One region of the Arthrobacter sp. SLBN-83 genome, then DNA from elsewhere that is predicted to be linked to it. Evidence: riboswitches for the same ligand, from Rfam matches in the RefSeq annotation. Region 1 holds a riboswitch; each other region holds the start of a gene.

Region 1 (3,798 bases):
CAGGTCCGGCGCGACGATATGCTGCCGGGCGCCGTCCTGGCCCGGGTGGCAAGCAGCCATCTTCGCGTGGGCAGCTTCCAGTACGCGCGTGCCACGGAAAACATGGAGCTCCTGAAGCGGTTGGCGGACCACGCCATCAGCAGGCACTACCCCCACGCCGCCGGCGCCGACAACCCCTACCTCGAACTGTTCGCCTTGGTCGTCTCCGCCCAGGCGGAACTGGTGGCCCGCTGGATGCTGGTGGGATTCGTCCACGGGGTCATGAATACGGACAACATGACCATCTCAGGGGAAACCATCGATTACGGCCCCTGCGCGTTCATGGACGCGTTCAATCCCGCCGCCGTCTACAGTTCGATCGACGTCAGTGGCCGCTACGCCTACGCCAACCAGCCGGTTCTGGCCGAGTGGAACCTTGCCCGGCTGGCGGAGGCGATGCTGCCGCTTATCCACGAAGACCAGGAGCAGGCGGTTGCCCCGGCGGTGGAGGTGCTGGGCCGGTTCCGGGGGCAATACAGCAGGGCATGGACCAGCGGGATGAATGCCAAACTCGGCCTCGGCAGCGGGGAGAGTGACGGGGAAACCATGTCCGCGCTGGTGGACGGCACCATTGCCATCCTGAAGGACGGACCCGTGGATTACACCCTCTTCTTCCGTAACCTTGGCAAGGCGGCCCGGGGCGACCTTCGTCCGGTGCGCGGCATGGTCCTTGATTTGGCTGCGTTTGATTCCTGGGCAGAGCGGTGGCAGGCACTGAAACCGGACGCGGAGCTGATGGACAGCGTCAACCCGGCGTACATCCCCAGGAACCACCTCGTGGAGGAGGCGTTGGCCGCTGCCACGGGCGGAAACCTGTCCCCCTTGCAGCAACTGCTGGAGGCAGTCAGCGACCCCTTTACCGAACGGCCCGGGCTTGAACGCTACGCGGAAGGCGCCCCTGAAGACTTCGGCAACTACATGACCTTCTGCGGGACCTGACAGCTGCAGATGCGAAGGGCGGATGCGGAAAAGGGCGGCAGCCGGTTTTACCGGCTGCCGCCCTTTCTTTTTATGCCTGCGCGGTTGCGCGAAGATTAGGCGACGCGGACCGCGGAGTAGCCGCCGAGCCAGCTGATGGAGTGCACCTGGGTGTCGTAGCCGTTCACGCCGCCGCTGACAACCTGGCCGTTGCCGGCGTAAACGCCCACGTGGCCGGAGGTGATGATCAGGTCGCCGGGAGCAGGAGCGCTTACCATGGTGCCGTACTGGAAGAACTGGGTGGGGGCAAGATCGCCGACGGACTTGCCCACCGAGCGCAGCGCCTTCTCAACCATGGCGGTGCAGTCCTGCTTGATGCCCAGCTGGCCGTAGGCGTTTGCCAGGATGGCAGCGCCGGTGCCCGTGCCGGTGGGAGCTGACACAGGGGTGGCCGAGGCGTAGGACATGTTCATGCCGGTGTTGGCCGGAGCGGCGGCTGCAGTCTGCACGGGTGCTGCTGCGGGAGCCGGAGCCGGTGCCGCGGTGTAGCCGGCACCGGGGATCTGGATCTGGTCGCCCGGGTAGATGACCGAGGACAGGGCCAGGCCGTTGGCGGACAGGACATCGTTCAGGCTGACGCCGTAAGCAGACGCGATGGCACCGAGGGTATCGCCGGAAACCACGGTGTGGACGCTTCCTGCTGCCGCTGCCGGAGCCGCAACGGGGGCGGCAGGTGCGGAGTAGGCCTGCACGTTGGTCTTTTCAGTGGTGTCCGGGCCGGTGACACCGGCGTGGGCCGGCGCGCCGACGCCGAAGGCAATGCCGGACGCTGCAGCAACTGCCAGCGCGGGGCGGCCCAGCGAGCGGGCCTGGGACTTGGCTGTCACGGCGAGGCCCTCGAGAACAATCGAGCGGGCCGGAGTTGCGCGGTGACGGGCAGTGGTGGAATTTTTTGACACGGTTGATCGCCTCTCCCATGCCTGCGGGGTGAGCTGTCGGGTTCGGGCTGGAGATACCCGGCCGGAAGCAACCCCGTAACGGACGGAGGCGCTATCGACTTAACCCCAAGGCCACAAGTGGCCGCGGAAACTTGGTTCCCCCGTCCCTGCCAGCTGGAGCGGTTGTATCCCATGATCAGCGGCAGGGCTCGGCATACTGATGGGAATGTCCCGACTGAGAGGGACACCTGAAGACCATAACCCACATGCGGCGGCATTGTCACATTTGGATAACATACGAGGTCCCGCTCTCGAATTCCGCAAACGTTTGGATGTTATCGGCGGCCGGGTTTGACCTCGTCTAATGCCAGGGCATCAGGACAGGTAACGCTACGGATACGGACGCGCGGTCACAGTGCTGCCCCCTCATCGCAATGGCCGTTTCCATTCCGACACTCCGCCGTCGGACCGCTAGGCTGTTTCCATGCCAGATTTCGACCGGTTCCGGGAGCTGCTCGAAGAGGAGCGGGCGCGGCGGCTGGAGCTGCTGCCGGCGCTGCGGGCTGACATCGCGGCGGCGAATTCGGCCCGGCAGGACTCCAATGTCGATGACGAGCACGATCCCGAAGGGGCCACCATCGCTTTCGAGCTTTCGCAGGCTTCGGCGCTCCTGAAGCAGAGCTCGGCCGGCCTGGACCAGATTGACGCGGCGCTGGCCCGCCTGGCCGGGGGAACCTATGGCATCTGTGCAGTGTGTGGACAATCCATTGCGGAAGGCAGGCTGGAAGCGCGGCCATGGACGCCGTTCTGTATTCTGCACGCGTCTTCGGGCCGGGGACGATGACTGGCTCGGCGGACATGGTGTCCGCGGCGGTGGAGTTCGTTGACCGGACCCTCCAGAACGAGGGCGCCTGGTACCGGGCGGACGACGTCGGGAACCGGCTGGGCTGGGCGATGGACTCTTACGGCTCCTCCATCGGAGCGGTGCGCGGCACGGTGCGCGATGCGCTGCGCAAATTCAAGGACCTGGACCACGACGCCACGGTGATGCTTGCCTCCGCCCTGTGGGGACAGCCCAGGCCCGGCTCCCGCCCGGTGTTTGAGCGCCGGTTGGCGGCCGTGGTGCTGTTGCAGTCAAGGGTGCGCCTGCTCCGGCACTCGGACCTGACCCGGCTGGAAGGCTTCCTGCGTTCTGCCCAGGCGGCTGAGCTGGCGAAACCCCTCCTTGCCGACGTCCTGGTGCCGCTGCTGTCCGGCCTCGGGGAGCGCGAGCGGCAGCGCGCCGGTGTGGTCCTTGCGAGGTGGCGGGACGACCCGGATCCGCAGCTTCAGGCAGCGGCAGCGGCTCTCGAAAACGATTTGCCCCTTTGACCTCGAAAACCGGGAGATCCACATGAACGAGCACTTTGACCTTGACCGTTTTGTTGCCGCGCAAAACAGCGGCGGAACCTATGACCAGGCGCTGGGGGAGCTGCAGGTCGGCAGGAAATCCGGGCACTGGATGTGGTTCGTCTTCCCGCAGATCTCCGGCCTGGGGCAGAGCGCAACGTCCCGCAAGTACGCCATCTCGTCACTCGCCGAGGCACGCGCCTACCTGGACCACGAGGTACTGGGACCACGGCTGCTGGAGTGCGCGCTGGTCCTGGCGAACCATGCCGACCAGTCCGCCGAGGACATTTTCGGCGGCATCGATGCCAAAAAGCTCCGGTCGTCCATGACACTGTTTCTCCGGGCGGCACCCGGAGAAACAGTGTTCAAGACCGTCCTGGCCCAGTTCTTCGACGGCGAGCCGGATCCTGCCACCGACGAAATCCTGGCCGCCCAGGCCGCTGACTGACCCCAAGTTGACGGGTCAGCCAGGCCGGGGGCCCTGCTAAGGCGTGGGGCTTCCGCCGTTGACGTT
Region 2 (3,798 bases), 2.1 Mb from region 1:
CTCGCGGGCGGCGCGGGCAGCCTTGATGGACTCAACCTGCTTCTCGCCACCCTTGGACCAGGTCAGGGCGAAGTTGCGGGGCAGCAGGTAGTTACGTGCGTAACCGTCCTTGACCTCCACAACATCGCCAGCAGCACCGAGACCGGTAACTTCGTGGGTCAGAATGAGCTTTGCCATGTTAGTTAATCCCTTCCTTAGCCGCGGCCAGCGCCGGAGTAAGGCAGCAGAGCAACTTCGCGGGCGTTCTTGATTGCCTGGGCGATCTTGCGCTGTTCCTGCACCGTAACGCCAGTGACGCGACGGGCGCGGATCTTGCCGCGGTCGGAGATGAACTTGCGCAGCAATGCTACGTCCTTGTAGTCGATGACAGTGATGTCAGCGGCCTTCAAGGGGTTGGACTTTGGTTTGGGCTTACGGAGTTCAGCCTTAGCCATCGTGGAGCTCCTATTCTAGGGAGCCCGTGGACATTGATCCACGGGATGGTGGTGGTCCGGCAGCGATAGCTGCTTTGAGTGCGTTGCACACCTTGGCAGTTCCGGCGCCGGGCCGTTGTTTGGGTTTTAGAAGGGAGGTTCGGAATCGGGGCCGTTGCCCCAGCCGCCTGCGTTGGATACACCGGGCGTGGCCCAGGGATCATCCTGTGCAGCCTGCTGGTTGCCGCCGCCCCAGCCTCCGCCGGAGTTGCCGCCCTGGTTTCCACCAGAGTTGCCGCCTCCGAAGCCACCGCCGCTGTTGCCGCCGCCGAAGCCGCCGCCACCCTGTCCGCCGGAGCGCTGGGTGCGGTTGACCTTGGCGTTGGCGTAGCGCAGGCTGGGGCCGATTTCGTCGACCTCAAGCTCGATGACGGTGCGCTTTTCGCCTTCTTTTGTTTCGTAGGAGCGGCTCTTCAGGCGGCCGGTCACGATGACGCGCATTCCCTTGGTCAGGGATTCGGCGACGTTCTCGGCTGCTTCACGCCAGACAGCGGCGCGGAGGAACAGGGTTTCCCCGTCCTTCCACTCGTTGGACTGGCGATCAAAGGTGCGGGGGGTGGAAGCGATGGTGAAGTTCGCTACTGCCGAACCGGACGGTGTGAACCGCAATTCCGGGTCATTGGTGAGGTTACCGATGACCGTAATGGTGGTCTCGCCTGCCATCTACTGCCTCCTTGTTCGATCCTGGGTGAAGAGTGCGTTTCCTGCGGGGTAAAGAATGAAGACGGCTGAATTACTCAGCAACAACCTTCTGCTCTTCGGGGCGGGTGATCTTGGTGCGCATGATGGTCTCGTTAAGAGACAGCTGGCGGTCAAGTTCCTTGGCGGTCTCCGGCTTGGCGGTGAAGTTCACCACGGCGTAGATACCTTCGGACTTCTTCTTGATGTCGTAAGCCAGACGGCGACGGCCCCAGATGTCAACCTTTTCGATGGTTCCACCATCGTTGGTGATGACGTTCAGGAACTTCTGAAGCGACGGCTCAACGGTACGCTCTTCGACCTCGGGGTCGATGATTACCATCAATTCGTAAGGACGCATATGTGAACCCACCTCCTTTGGGCTAAGCGGTTACGGCATTTCCGTAACAGGAGGTTCATTTGCGATTCCGTGCAATGCCTTGCCGCCGGAACGGAGGCAGGACGCAGCACAGACTTCACTATCTTAGTGCATTTGGACCCGATAGGCGATCTGTGCCTGACTCAAAGGCTAGCCGCGTGGTTCCGGGGACAGTCAGCCCCAGTGCTGCTATGTGGAAAACCGGGCCAGAGGCCGGGCTGCCTCCAGCTCGGAGGACTTCCCGCATGCCTCCCGCGTGAGCCCCGTTACCTAATTGTGATTTTAGCGCCGGGTTCGTGTACGGTCGAGCGGGGGCCGCCCCCAGCCGGCCCCAATCCCGGATGACGCCCAACTCTGCCGCTTCCGGTGATCCACCAAGTACCAGGCAGAGGCGGGGAACCCAAGTCTCACGGGCCTGGCTTGCGCCTGCCCTGGGGTGAAGCCGCGCACGCGGCCGGATGCCTCATCCGAACCCGACAGCTAACTCCGCAGGCGTTGAGAGGTAACTTCCCCATGCCCGCACACCGCAAACACAGCGCCGACCCAGCGCCCCGTTATCAAAACGAGACAGCTTCCAGCTCTCCCCTCCTTCCTTCCACCGAAGCGAAACAAGGCGCCGCGCGGCGGCCGTGGCCCCTCGCTGCCGGCCTCGCCGCAGCGCTTCTCGGGGCGGCTTCCCTGGGCCTCGGTTTGGCACACAGTACCCATCCCACAGATGTAGCCCGGGTGGCGAGCGCCTCCGACACCGGCAGTGGTGTCCCCGTAAACGATGCCCCTACACAGGAGCCTTCAGCTGCTCCTGCCCCCGCAACGCCGGCTCCGGCGCCCTCCCCGGCCACCGCTCCCGCGCCGGTCCCGGCGCTTCCCCAGCCCGCTGCCGCCGCAGAGCCACCGGCACCCGCCGCCCCTGCCACCCCCGAAGCCCCCATCGCCGTGGCGCCCGCCGCAGCCCAGCTCGCCAACAGTGGCGCCCCGGTGCCTACCGGAGTGCCCGGGAACTGGAGCCTGGCGTTTGCCGACGACTTCAACGGCGGCGGACTGGACACGGCCGCGTGGTCCGGCTGCTGGTTCTCCCCCGGCTGCGGAACCATGAATAAGGTCACCACCAGCCCCGCGAACGTCTCGGTGGCCAACGGAAACCTTGCCCTGGGCCTGGCATCCTCCACCTCCGGGGCGTTGGTGTCGACCAACCCGAAGGGCGGGGCAGGCACGGGCTTCCAATTCACCACCGGCTACGTGGAGGCCCGCATCAAGTTCCCCGGCAACGCCAACGGCCTCTACAACTGGCCCGCGTTCTGGACCACGGGGCAGTCCTGGCCGGCCACCGGCGAGAACGACATCGCCGAGGTGCTCCAGGCCAAGATGACCGTTAATTACCATTCCACTTCCGGCTCCCAAAACCAGGGCGGCGTGGGCGGGAACTGGGCCAACGAGTACCACACGTTCGGCCTGCACCGGATGGCCAACTCCTCGGATGTGTACTTCGACGGGATCAAGGTCAAGTCCTACCCCACGAACGACGGAAACGCTCCGCAGTACATCGTGCTGAACGTCGGCGCCTCGTCCACGAACCCGGCCTACGGCCAGCAGTCGCAGATGCTGGTGGACTACGTGCGGGCCTGGCAGTAGCAAGCCACGCACCTGGTGGTGAAGGGCGACGGCGGGACCTCCCGCCGTCGTCCTTCTGCTTTTCCTGTGGTTTCCCTCAAGGTTGCCCAAAGCAACCCTTCCACGCGGGGTGTGATCCATTACACTCTTGCAATGAAGCTCCTGTACGTGACCGAAAGCGTGCCCAACCGGGACCCGGAACTGGGCGATGGAAGCTCCATGATTCCGTACGAGGTGATCCTGCACCTTCCTGCGGATGTTGCCGTCACGCTGCTGACGTTCTCCGGCCCCGTCCCGGTTCCGGCAGACATCAGGAACCGGTGTGAAGCAGTGTACGAACTGGCACCCCGGGAAGAACTTTCAGCCTTTGTGCGGTCCCTGGGCGGCCTCACCGGCTTGGGAAAACAACGGCGTGCCACACCGTCCGCCCGAGCTGCAGCAGCACGCCTGTCCGCCGGCCAGGACGCCACACTTATCCACGGACCGCACGCCCTCTTCCTGTCCCATCACGTCACCGGGCCCCTGGTGCTGCAGACGGTGGACCCCTGGTCCATCCGGGCCGGGATGGACACAGCGATCGCCCGGACCTTCCGGGCCGCCTACCGGTTGCGTGAAGATCTGGCGGCGCGTGCTGAGCGGCAGTTGCCGCCAAGAGCCCGC
Region 3 (3,798 bases), 2.8 Mb from region 1:
AGGGCCTGGCCAAGCTGGAAGAGGAACTGGGCGACGCCAACGTGCACATCGTCCTGGCCTCCATCGACGAGAAGCTCAACGAGAAGTCTTACATCGTTCCCGGCCTGGGCGATGCCGGCGACCGGCTTTACGGCATCGCAGGGTAGTTTTCACCCTTTTTCGATCGGTGTCCCCCCCGCTAGCCTGTGCGGATGGACTGGAAACTCGAACTTGTCTTTGTCCCTGTATCCGACGTTGACCGCGCCAAGGATTTCTATGTCAACAAAGTGGGTTTCAATGCCGACTACGACGAGCGGCCTTCGGACGACGTCCGCTTTGTCCAGCTGACGCCGCCCGGTTCTGCCTGCTCCATCTGCATGGGCGAGGGGCTCTTGGACGCTCCTCCCGGCACGGGGACCACCCTTCAGATGGTGGTCGATGACATCCAAAAAGCGCACGACCACCTGAAGAACAATGGCGTGGACGTCAGTGATATCGAGGTGCTGCCTTGGGGCCACTTCGTCTACTTTGCCGACCCGGACGGCAACAAGTGGGCCGTCCAGTACATCCCGTGGCGGAATACGGGGCAGGACAACAGTGCGCAGGACGCCGGGCAAGGCAACAGTTGAAAGCAAACCGCGGGCCGCATCGTGATGATGCGGCCCGCGGTTTGCTGGAATCCCTCAACTTTGCCCCGTCAACAAGGAGTACGACGGCGGGTGCTGGGGACGCGCCGTCGTGCGCCCCCAAAGGTGGGGAGATTCAGTGGGTGGTTCCCACTTCAAGCGCTGGCGCCAGGGGAGGGGTGCCTAGTACCAGTTGTGTGCCAGGTGGAAGTTCAGTGCGCCGCAGGGGGACTGGTAGCTCTTCTTGATGTAATCCAGGCCCCAGTTGATCTGCGTGCGGTAGTTGGTCAGGTAGTCGGCTCCCGCGCTGGCCATCTTCTCGGCAGGCAGGGACTGGACGATGCCGTAGGCCCCGCTGCTGGGATTGGTGGCCGTAGTGGTCCAGTCCGACTCCTTGGTCCACAGCGTCTGCAGGCACTGCATCTGGTCAGGTCCCCAGCCAAAGGTGGCCAGCTGGCCAGCTGCATACGCCTGGGCGCCGGCCGGATCATTAACCGCGACGACGGGCGCAGGCTCAGGTGCGGGTGCCGGAGCGGGTGCGGGTGCCGGAGCAGGTGCGGGTGCCGGAGCCGGGGCTTCAGCTGCGGGGGCTGCCGGTGCAGGCGCGGGGGCTGGATCCGCTGCCTGGGGCGCCACGCTGATTGCAGCCGGAACCGAGGATGCCGGGTTGGAACGGATTTCGCTCTTCTCAATGCTCATTTGGGCGTCGGCCGCTGCCGTGGAAGAGTTTGAATCGGTGGATGACACCGGAGTCATGCTGCTTGTCGCCTGACCTGCCGCGCCAACCCCCACCAGCACCGCGCAGGATGCTGCGAGGATCCCGGCTCGCGTGCCGAAGCTGGTTTTCTTGGCGGGCTTTGTAGCTGCCTGCTGCTCTGCCCGGTGTTTAGCCTTGGCATGCAGGCGTGATTCTGCCGTGTTTTTGGACATGATTGATCGCCTCTCACACCTGCGGAGTTAGCTGTCGGGTTCGGATGAGGGCATCCGGCCGCACGGAAAGATCACGTGCGTGCTTAACCCCAAGGGCGTTCATTGCCCGGGACGGTGGGTCCCCCGCCTCTGCCGTTGCTCAATCGGAATCCGGGGAAGCGGCAGAGCTTGGCGTCAACCCGGGATATGCGGCCCGAACGGGAGCCGCACCCAATCGACGGTACAGGAAAAGTACGTCAATGTCACATTTAGGTAACGGATGTCACGATCTCCAGCGCGCCGGTTTGCTGCGGGCGCCCCGTCCAATCGTTATTTTGCGTACGCCGGGGGCTGTTGTTACCTGGCGAGGGCGTAGACAGTAGTGCCGCCGATGCTCTGCGGAGTGAAGTTCTCCGACACCCACTGCGCGATCTGCCCGGCGGCATCCGAACCGGAGGTGGACCGCATGGTTCCGCCGCTGATGAAGTAGTGGATCTTTCCCTGCCTCACGAGGTCCTGGAACTGCGCCAGGGTGGGGGAGGGGTCGGTGCCGTTGAAGCCGCCCACCGCCATTACCGGCAGTTCCGTTGCCAGTTGGTACCCGGCGGCATTGTTGGAGCCCACTACCGCTGCTGCCCACGTGTAATTGGATGCGCCGTCCTTGAGCGCGGCCACAAGATCCGCCGACGGGGTGGGTGCGCCGAGAAGTCCGCCCATGCCGCCCCCGGGGCCGCCGGCAAATCCGGCTCCGCCTTGGGCTGTCCCGCCAGTCCCCCCAGTCCCACCGGGGTTGGCCTGCTGCTGGAAGCCCTGTCCTGTAGAGCCCTGTCCTGTAGAACCTTGTCCTGCAGAGCCTTGTCCCATGAATCCCTGCCCGGGGAAGCCTTGCCCCGTGCCCCGTCCGGACGTGTTTCGGCCGGCTGCACTGAAGCCTCCCGGCCCGCGTCCGCCGGCGCCGAAGCCGGAGGCTGGCCCTGCGCTGACGATTGCCCCGCTGTGCGCCGTCGCCGCGGTGGTGAAGGAGTAGGCCAGGGGGCCGGCGAGCGACGCAACAACGGCGAGGGCCGCCGTCGTCCGCTGCACGGAACGCAAGCCCAGGAACCTGTTGAGCCCGATACCTGCTGCGGCCGCCAAACCTCCGGTGAGCACCAGCCAGCGCACCCATGGGCCGTAGGCGGACGTGGTTCCCAGCAGGTAGAAGGCCATCACGGCTGCCATGGCCACCGCAGCAGCCAGGAAGATGCACGCAGCTGCTTCCCGGCGGTGCTGCCACAGCAGAACGCCGCCCAGGCCAGCCAGTCCGGCGATGCCCGGCGCCAGTGCCACCGCGTAGTAGGGATGGATGATGCCGGCCATGAAGCTGAACACCAGGCCCGTCACCAGGACCCACGAGCCCCAGATGATGACGGAAGCGCGGACGGCATCTGTCCGCGGGGCCCGTCGTCCCACCCATAGCAGCCCCGCCGCAAGGATGAGTGCGGACGGCAGGAGCCACGCAACCTGCCCGCCAAACTCGCTGTTGAACATCCGGAACAGGCCCGGAACACCCCAGCCGTTACCGCCGCCCACGCTGCCCGTTTCGTCGCCCGTCAACCGGCCCAGCCCGTTGTAACCCAGGGTTAGTTCCAGGATGGAGTTGTTTTGCGACCCGCCAATGTAGGGCCGCCTGTCCGCCGGAGTCAGCTCCACAGCCAGCAGCCACCATCCGGCGGAAACCAGCATGGCTGCCGCCGCGGCAACCAGCCGGAGCAGCCGCCGCCACATCCCGGAGGGGCCCGCCACCGCGTAGGCCACGGCAAATCCCGGAACCACCAGGAGGACCTGCAGCTGTTTGGCCAGGAAACCAAAGCCAAGGAACACCCCGGCCAGCAGGAGCCAGCGCAGCCGGTCCTCCTGGACTGCGCGCAGGACCCCGTACGCGGCGGCAGTCATGAGCAGCACCAACAGGGCGTCCGGGTTGTTGAACCGGAACATCAGCGTGGCCACCGGGGTGAGGGCAAGGACCGCCGCCGCCAGCAGGCCTGCCCGGTGCGCGAGCCGAACCTCACCGGCAGCCGGCGCTGCGGCCCGCCGCACCGCGAGATACAGCAGCCAGGCAGTGCCAACCCCCATCAGCGCCTGGGGAACCAGGATGCTCCAGGAGCTCAGGCCAAAAATGCGGACTGACAGCCCCATGATCCACAGGGCGGCCGGCGGCTTGTCCACCGTGATGGCATTCGCGGCGTCGGAGGAACCAAAGAACCACGCTGCCCAGTCCCGCGATCCGGCCTGGGCAGCGGCGGAA
Region 4 (3,798 bases), 3.0 Mb from region 1:
CCGGATGTACCGGTTGAGGAGGATCACGGACGGACGGCCCAGGACGTCGGTGGGCCCCACCACGGGGTCGTCCCCCTCGGCCACGACGCTCGCCTTGCCCGTGAGCACAAGCACCAGCGCCCGGCGGAAAGTAATAACCGCCAGCGGTTCATATCCAGCATTCAGAACGAGAGTGCGCATGCACTTACCTCTTCACGGCCGCACCCGTCAGGGGCACGAGGGCCGGCTGCCCTCGGCATGTCCGGGCTATGGATCGACATCACAAGAGTAAACAGAGAAGTGCAAAATCAGGTAATCGCCGCCCTGGTACCGTCCCGGAAAACGGCGACGCCGGGAGGCCGTCCCCGCCTGCGGGAACTGCCTTAAAAAGCACAGGACCCCCGCCACGAGGGCGGGGGTCCTTGGACATTAGGCACGGGCTGTCGCCTGTGCCGGACGTGGGGTGCTTACCTGACGTGGATGAACACCGGTCCGGAGCCCACGTTTGCACTGAAGACTACGGTGTCGTTGCCGTTGAAGCCACCATGTACGGCCATGCCGTTTCCGGCGTAGACAGCGATGTGTGCCATTCCTCCGCCACCATCGGCGTAGTAGATCAGGTCACCGGGCTGGGCCTGGGAGGCGGGCACAGTGTCACCGAGGGACAGGTACCCGGCGGGCCAGTCGTGGAAGTGGATGCCGACGGCGGCCAAGGCGTTGGTCACCAGCATGGTGCAGTCCTGGTGGACGCCGAGCTGGGCGTAGGCGGCCGAGAGGATTGCGGCACCCTTGCCGCTGGCGGAAGCCTGGGCTGCAGGAGCGGCCGGGGCAGTGGCGGTGGCAACCTTGGCCGTGACCTTGGGAGCGGCAACGGGCTGGGCAGCAGGCTCCGCGGCGGGAGCAGGGGCAGCTTCCTGCACTTCAACCTGGGGCTCCGGCTCGACGACCGGGGCCGGCGTGGTGGTCACAGCGGGCTTCTCAAAGCTGATGGCAATGGTGGAAGCGGCGGAAATCGGGGCGTCGACCGCGGATTCAACTTCCAGCGCGGAGGCGGGAGCGGAGTCGCGCTTGACGTTTGCGTCGGCGGCGTTCGCCGCAATGCCGCTGGTCAGGACCAAACCGGAAGCAGCGGCAATGACCGCGGCCTGGCGGCCCATGCCGCCGGCGTTGTCGCTGACAGCCTTGGCAATGACAGCGATCGAGTTGGTCTTGGTGACCTCGGCGCGGTGCCGTGCGGTAGCACGAGTCGTCATCAGTTCTCTCTTTCGTTTTCCTTGCGACCGCGTGTAGGCAGGCAAAGGGTCATAGACGCGCCGGCATCTTGGGGGTACGCCGGCGCGTCCCGAACGGGGATGTGGTTTCTAGCGAAAAAGCTTTGGGCAAAGAAATAGCCCTTGGAGCATGGAGCCCAAGAACTACTTGTTGAGGTGGTAGTACGACGAGGTACCGGTGGCTGCAGGCGAGTGGAGCAGCGTGCCCTGCGAGGGGTTGAGTGCGCTGATCATCATGCCGTTGCCGACGTAGATGCCAACGTGCGCGCCGCCGTTCTGGACAACCAGGTCACCGGGCTGCGGTGCGGAGGTGGGGGTCATGATGCTCCACGCGTTGGTGCGGGGAATGCTGATGCCGGCCTGGGCGTAAACCCACTGCACGAAACCGGAGCAGTCCCAGCCGGTGACGGGGCTGGTGCCGCCCCACACGTACGAGTGGCCGATGCCGGTGTAGGCGATGGCTGCGATGCCTGAGGTGGCTGCGGAGGACACGGTCTCGGCGGTCTTGGTGACCGGGGAGGCGTCCTGGCCGGCGGCGGCGGCAGCAGTAGCGGTGCGGTTTGCCGTGTCGGTGGACTGCGTACGCACAGCTTCCACCTTTGGAGCAGCAGTGGTCTTGACCACGGGACGCTCGAAGGAAACTGTGGCCGTGGGGGCAGCGGTGACGGCGAGGGCCGTCTGGGCCGAACCGGATTCGGTGGAAGCTGAGACACCGGCAGTGGTGTCTGCAGCGGTGGCCGGCAGGCCCATGCTCAGGATGAGGCCCGATGCGGCTGCCACAACGGCAGCCTGGCGGCCTACGGTCCCGGCATTTGCACTCACGGCCTTGGACACGGCATCCAAGGGGTTGGTGCGAACCGTTTGCGCACGGTGGCGCGCAGAATTATGGCGTGAAGACACGAAGGTAGCCTCTCCCAATGCCTGCGAGGTGAGCTGTCGGATTCGGATGGGAGTCACCCGGCCACGCTGCTTCCTGGGAAGCTTGTGACTTAACCCCAAGGCCTTCTGGATGAAGGCCAAAATTGGTTCCCCCGCCCCTGCCAGACGATGAAATGCGAACGGACCTTGAGCGGTGGCAGAGTTAGGCAATCCACTCAAGAGCGTCAACTTCGGAAAAGTTGACGCGAGTTAGACGGTACAGCAGTTTTGTTTCAATGTCACATTCAGGTCACGGCGGGTCACAGCGATCTGAGAGTGGACAATCATTCGGTTACAACCAGCCCATGGGATCGACCACTTCGCCGTTGACCTGGACCTCGAAGTGCAGGTGGCAGCCGGTGGACGCGCCGGTTGTGCCGCTCAGCGCCACAACGTCCCCACGGGACACGGTCTGCCCCACCTTGACGTTGAAGGATGACAGGTGGTTGTACGTGGTTTCCAGCCCGTTTCCGTGGTCAATGACAACCCGGTTTCCGCCGCCGAACTGATGCCAGCCCGCGAAGGTCACGGTCCCGGTGGCAGCGGCCAGGACGGAGGTCCCGCACTGCGCCACGAAGTCCTGGCCCCGGTGGAAGTCGCCCGAACCACCGGTGATGGGACTGACCCGGTAGCCGAAGGGGGAAGCGGTGACAAGCGAGGCCAGCGGTGCGGCCAGGGTGCCGGCTGACGCGGCGCGCGTTACGGAGCCGGCCGACTGGGCACTCAGGAGTTGCTTCAGCTTTCCGTCCGGGTCCGCCTGGGTCACCACTGCCGAGCGGCTGAAGTCGATCTGGGCACCGATATCGGCGGAGATTTGGGGCTGGGGCGTTACGGAAGAGGCTGCCACCGGGGAGCTACCGGCGGTGTCAGTGGCCATGACGGGACTCGTGGCAGGCACGGTTACGGTCAGCACCAGGCCGGTGGCCGCAAGGGCAATGCCGGCCTTCTGACCTATGCCGCTGGCAGCGGCAAACTCCGTCATCTGGCGGAACGGACCCCGGCGGCGGCGGGCGTCGCGATGGAGGTCGCGGGGACGCTCCGCTGCGGCAGCTTCGACAACCCGCGGCGCCGAAGGGGGGCCGGCAGCACGGCGGCGTCCCCGGGGGGTCTGCATGGTCAAGAAGGGTTCCTCTCTGGAGAAGCCTGCGGAGTTAGCTGTCGGATTCGGGTCAGAGAGATCAAAGACCCGGCCCGCCAGGGGCAAGCTTCTGCGCAGGGGTATTCCCGGAAGAATCCTTCACTGGAGAGGCTTGCTGCTGACGGACTTCACCCCAAGGCAGTCCCCCGCTGCCGATTGTGGTTCCCCCGCCTCTGCCAGTAACGACTCGTGCACCTGACCCGCTGGCAGAGCTCGGCTCCGGATCAGGTAACGCTTAAGTTTCAACGACTGGTTCTACTATAGGGGCTTAAGACCCTTGGTAACAATTCCGTTATCTTTGCGTTGAAGGGCAGGCGCGGGGTATGGCAGCCCGGCTTTAGCCCTGTTCGATGGCCACAAAGACATGTGCGGCCACCTCGGGCGGAAGCTCCAGCGCTCCTTCAATCCCGGCCACCCGCACCGAGATGTAATCGCCCACGCGTTCCAGCGCCACGGCAGCCCCGGGCCGGATTCCGCCTTCGTCCAGCTGCG

What was found. A riboswitch is a leader RNA that binds a small molecule or an ion and turns the genes downstream of it on or off. The one in region 1 is predicted to bind cyclic di-AMP.
Region 2: another riboswitch for cyclic di-AMP. It lies ahead of FBY30_RS06465 (glycoside hydrolase family 16 protein); the one in region 1 lies ahead of FBY30_RS16535 (LysM peptidoglycan-binding domain-containing protein).
Region 3: another riboswitch for cyclic di-AMP. It lies ahead of FBY30_RS20615 (hypothetical protein); the one in region 1 lies ahead of FBY30_RS16535 (LysM peptidoglycan-binding domain-containing protein).
Region 4: another riboswitch for cyclic di-AMP. It lies ahead of FBY30_RS02335 (C40 family peptidase); the one in region 1 lies ahead of FBY30_RS16535 (LysM peptidoglycan-binding domain-containing protein).

The regions. Positions count from the first base shown of each region.
Region 1 covers NZ_VFMX01000001.1:3,525,054-3,528,851, forward strand. Annotated here, with positions in the region: gene FBY30_RS16530 (protein adenylyltransferase SelO) at 1-978, shown strand, start outside; gene FBY30_RS16535 (LysM peptidoglycan-binding domain-containing protein) at 1,074-1,916, opposite strand; cyclic di-AMP (ydaO/yuaA leader) riboswitch at 1,920-2,090, opposite strand; gene FBY30_RS16540 (TraR/DksA family transcriptional regulator) at 2,380-2,739, shown strand; gene FBY30_RS16545 (DNA alkylation repair protein) at 2,736-3,266, shown strand; gene FBY30_RS16550 (DUF1810 domain-containing protein) at 3,289-3,732, shown strand; gene FBY30_RS16555 (glucose 1-dehydrogenase) at 3,769-3,798, opposite strand, start outside.
Region 2 covers NZ_VFMX01000001.1:1,419,164-1,422,961, reverse strand. Annotated here, with positions in the region: gene rplI (50S ribosomal protein L9) at 1-177, opposite strand, end outside; gene rpsR (30S ribosomal protein S18) at 195-434, opposite strand; gene FBY30_RS06475 (single-stranded DNA-binding protein) at 561-1,136, opposite strand; gene rpsF (30S ribosomal protein S6) at 1,207-1,512, opposite strand; cyclic di-AMP (ydaO/yuaA leader) riboswitch at 1,893-2,039, shown strand; gene FBY30_RS06465 (glycoside hydrolase family 16 protein) at 2,257-3,159, shown strand; gene FBY30_RS06460 (glycosyltransferase) at 3,292-3,798, shown strand, end outside.
Region 3 covers NZ_VFMX01000001.1:683,000-686,797, reverse strand. Annotated here, with positions in the region: gene upp (uracil phosphoribosyltransferase) at 1-146, shown strand, start outside; gene FBY30_RS02995 (glyoxalase superfamily protein) at 192-608, shown strand; gene FBY30_RS20615 (hypothetical protein) at 789-1,535, opposite strand; cyclic di-AMP (ydaO/yuaA leader) riboswitch at 1,541-1,701, opposite strand; gene FBY30_RS02980 (glycosyltransferase family 39 protein) at 1,872-3,798, opposite strand, start outside.
Region 4 covers NZ_VFMX01000001.1:524,237-528,034, forward strand. Annotated here, with positions in the region: gene FBY30_RS02325 (HNH endonuclease) at 1-180, opposite strand, end outside; gene FBY30_RS02330 (NlpC/P60 family protein) at 447-1,232, opposite strand; gene FBY30_RS02335 (C40 family peptidase) at 1,395-2,084, opposite strand; cyclic di-AMP (ydaO/yuaA leader) riboswitch at 2,155-2,332, opposite strand; gene FBY30_RS02340 (M23 family metallopeptidase) at 2,461-3,282, opposite strand; cyclic di-AMP (ydaO/yuaA leader) riboswitch at 3,293-3,504, opposite strand; gene FBY30_RS02345 (metal-dependent transcriptional regulator) at 3,644-3,798, opposite strand, start outside.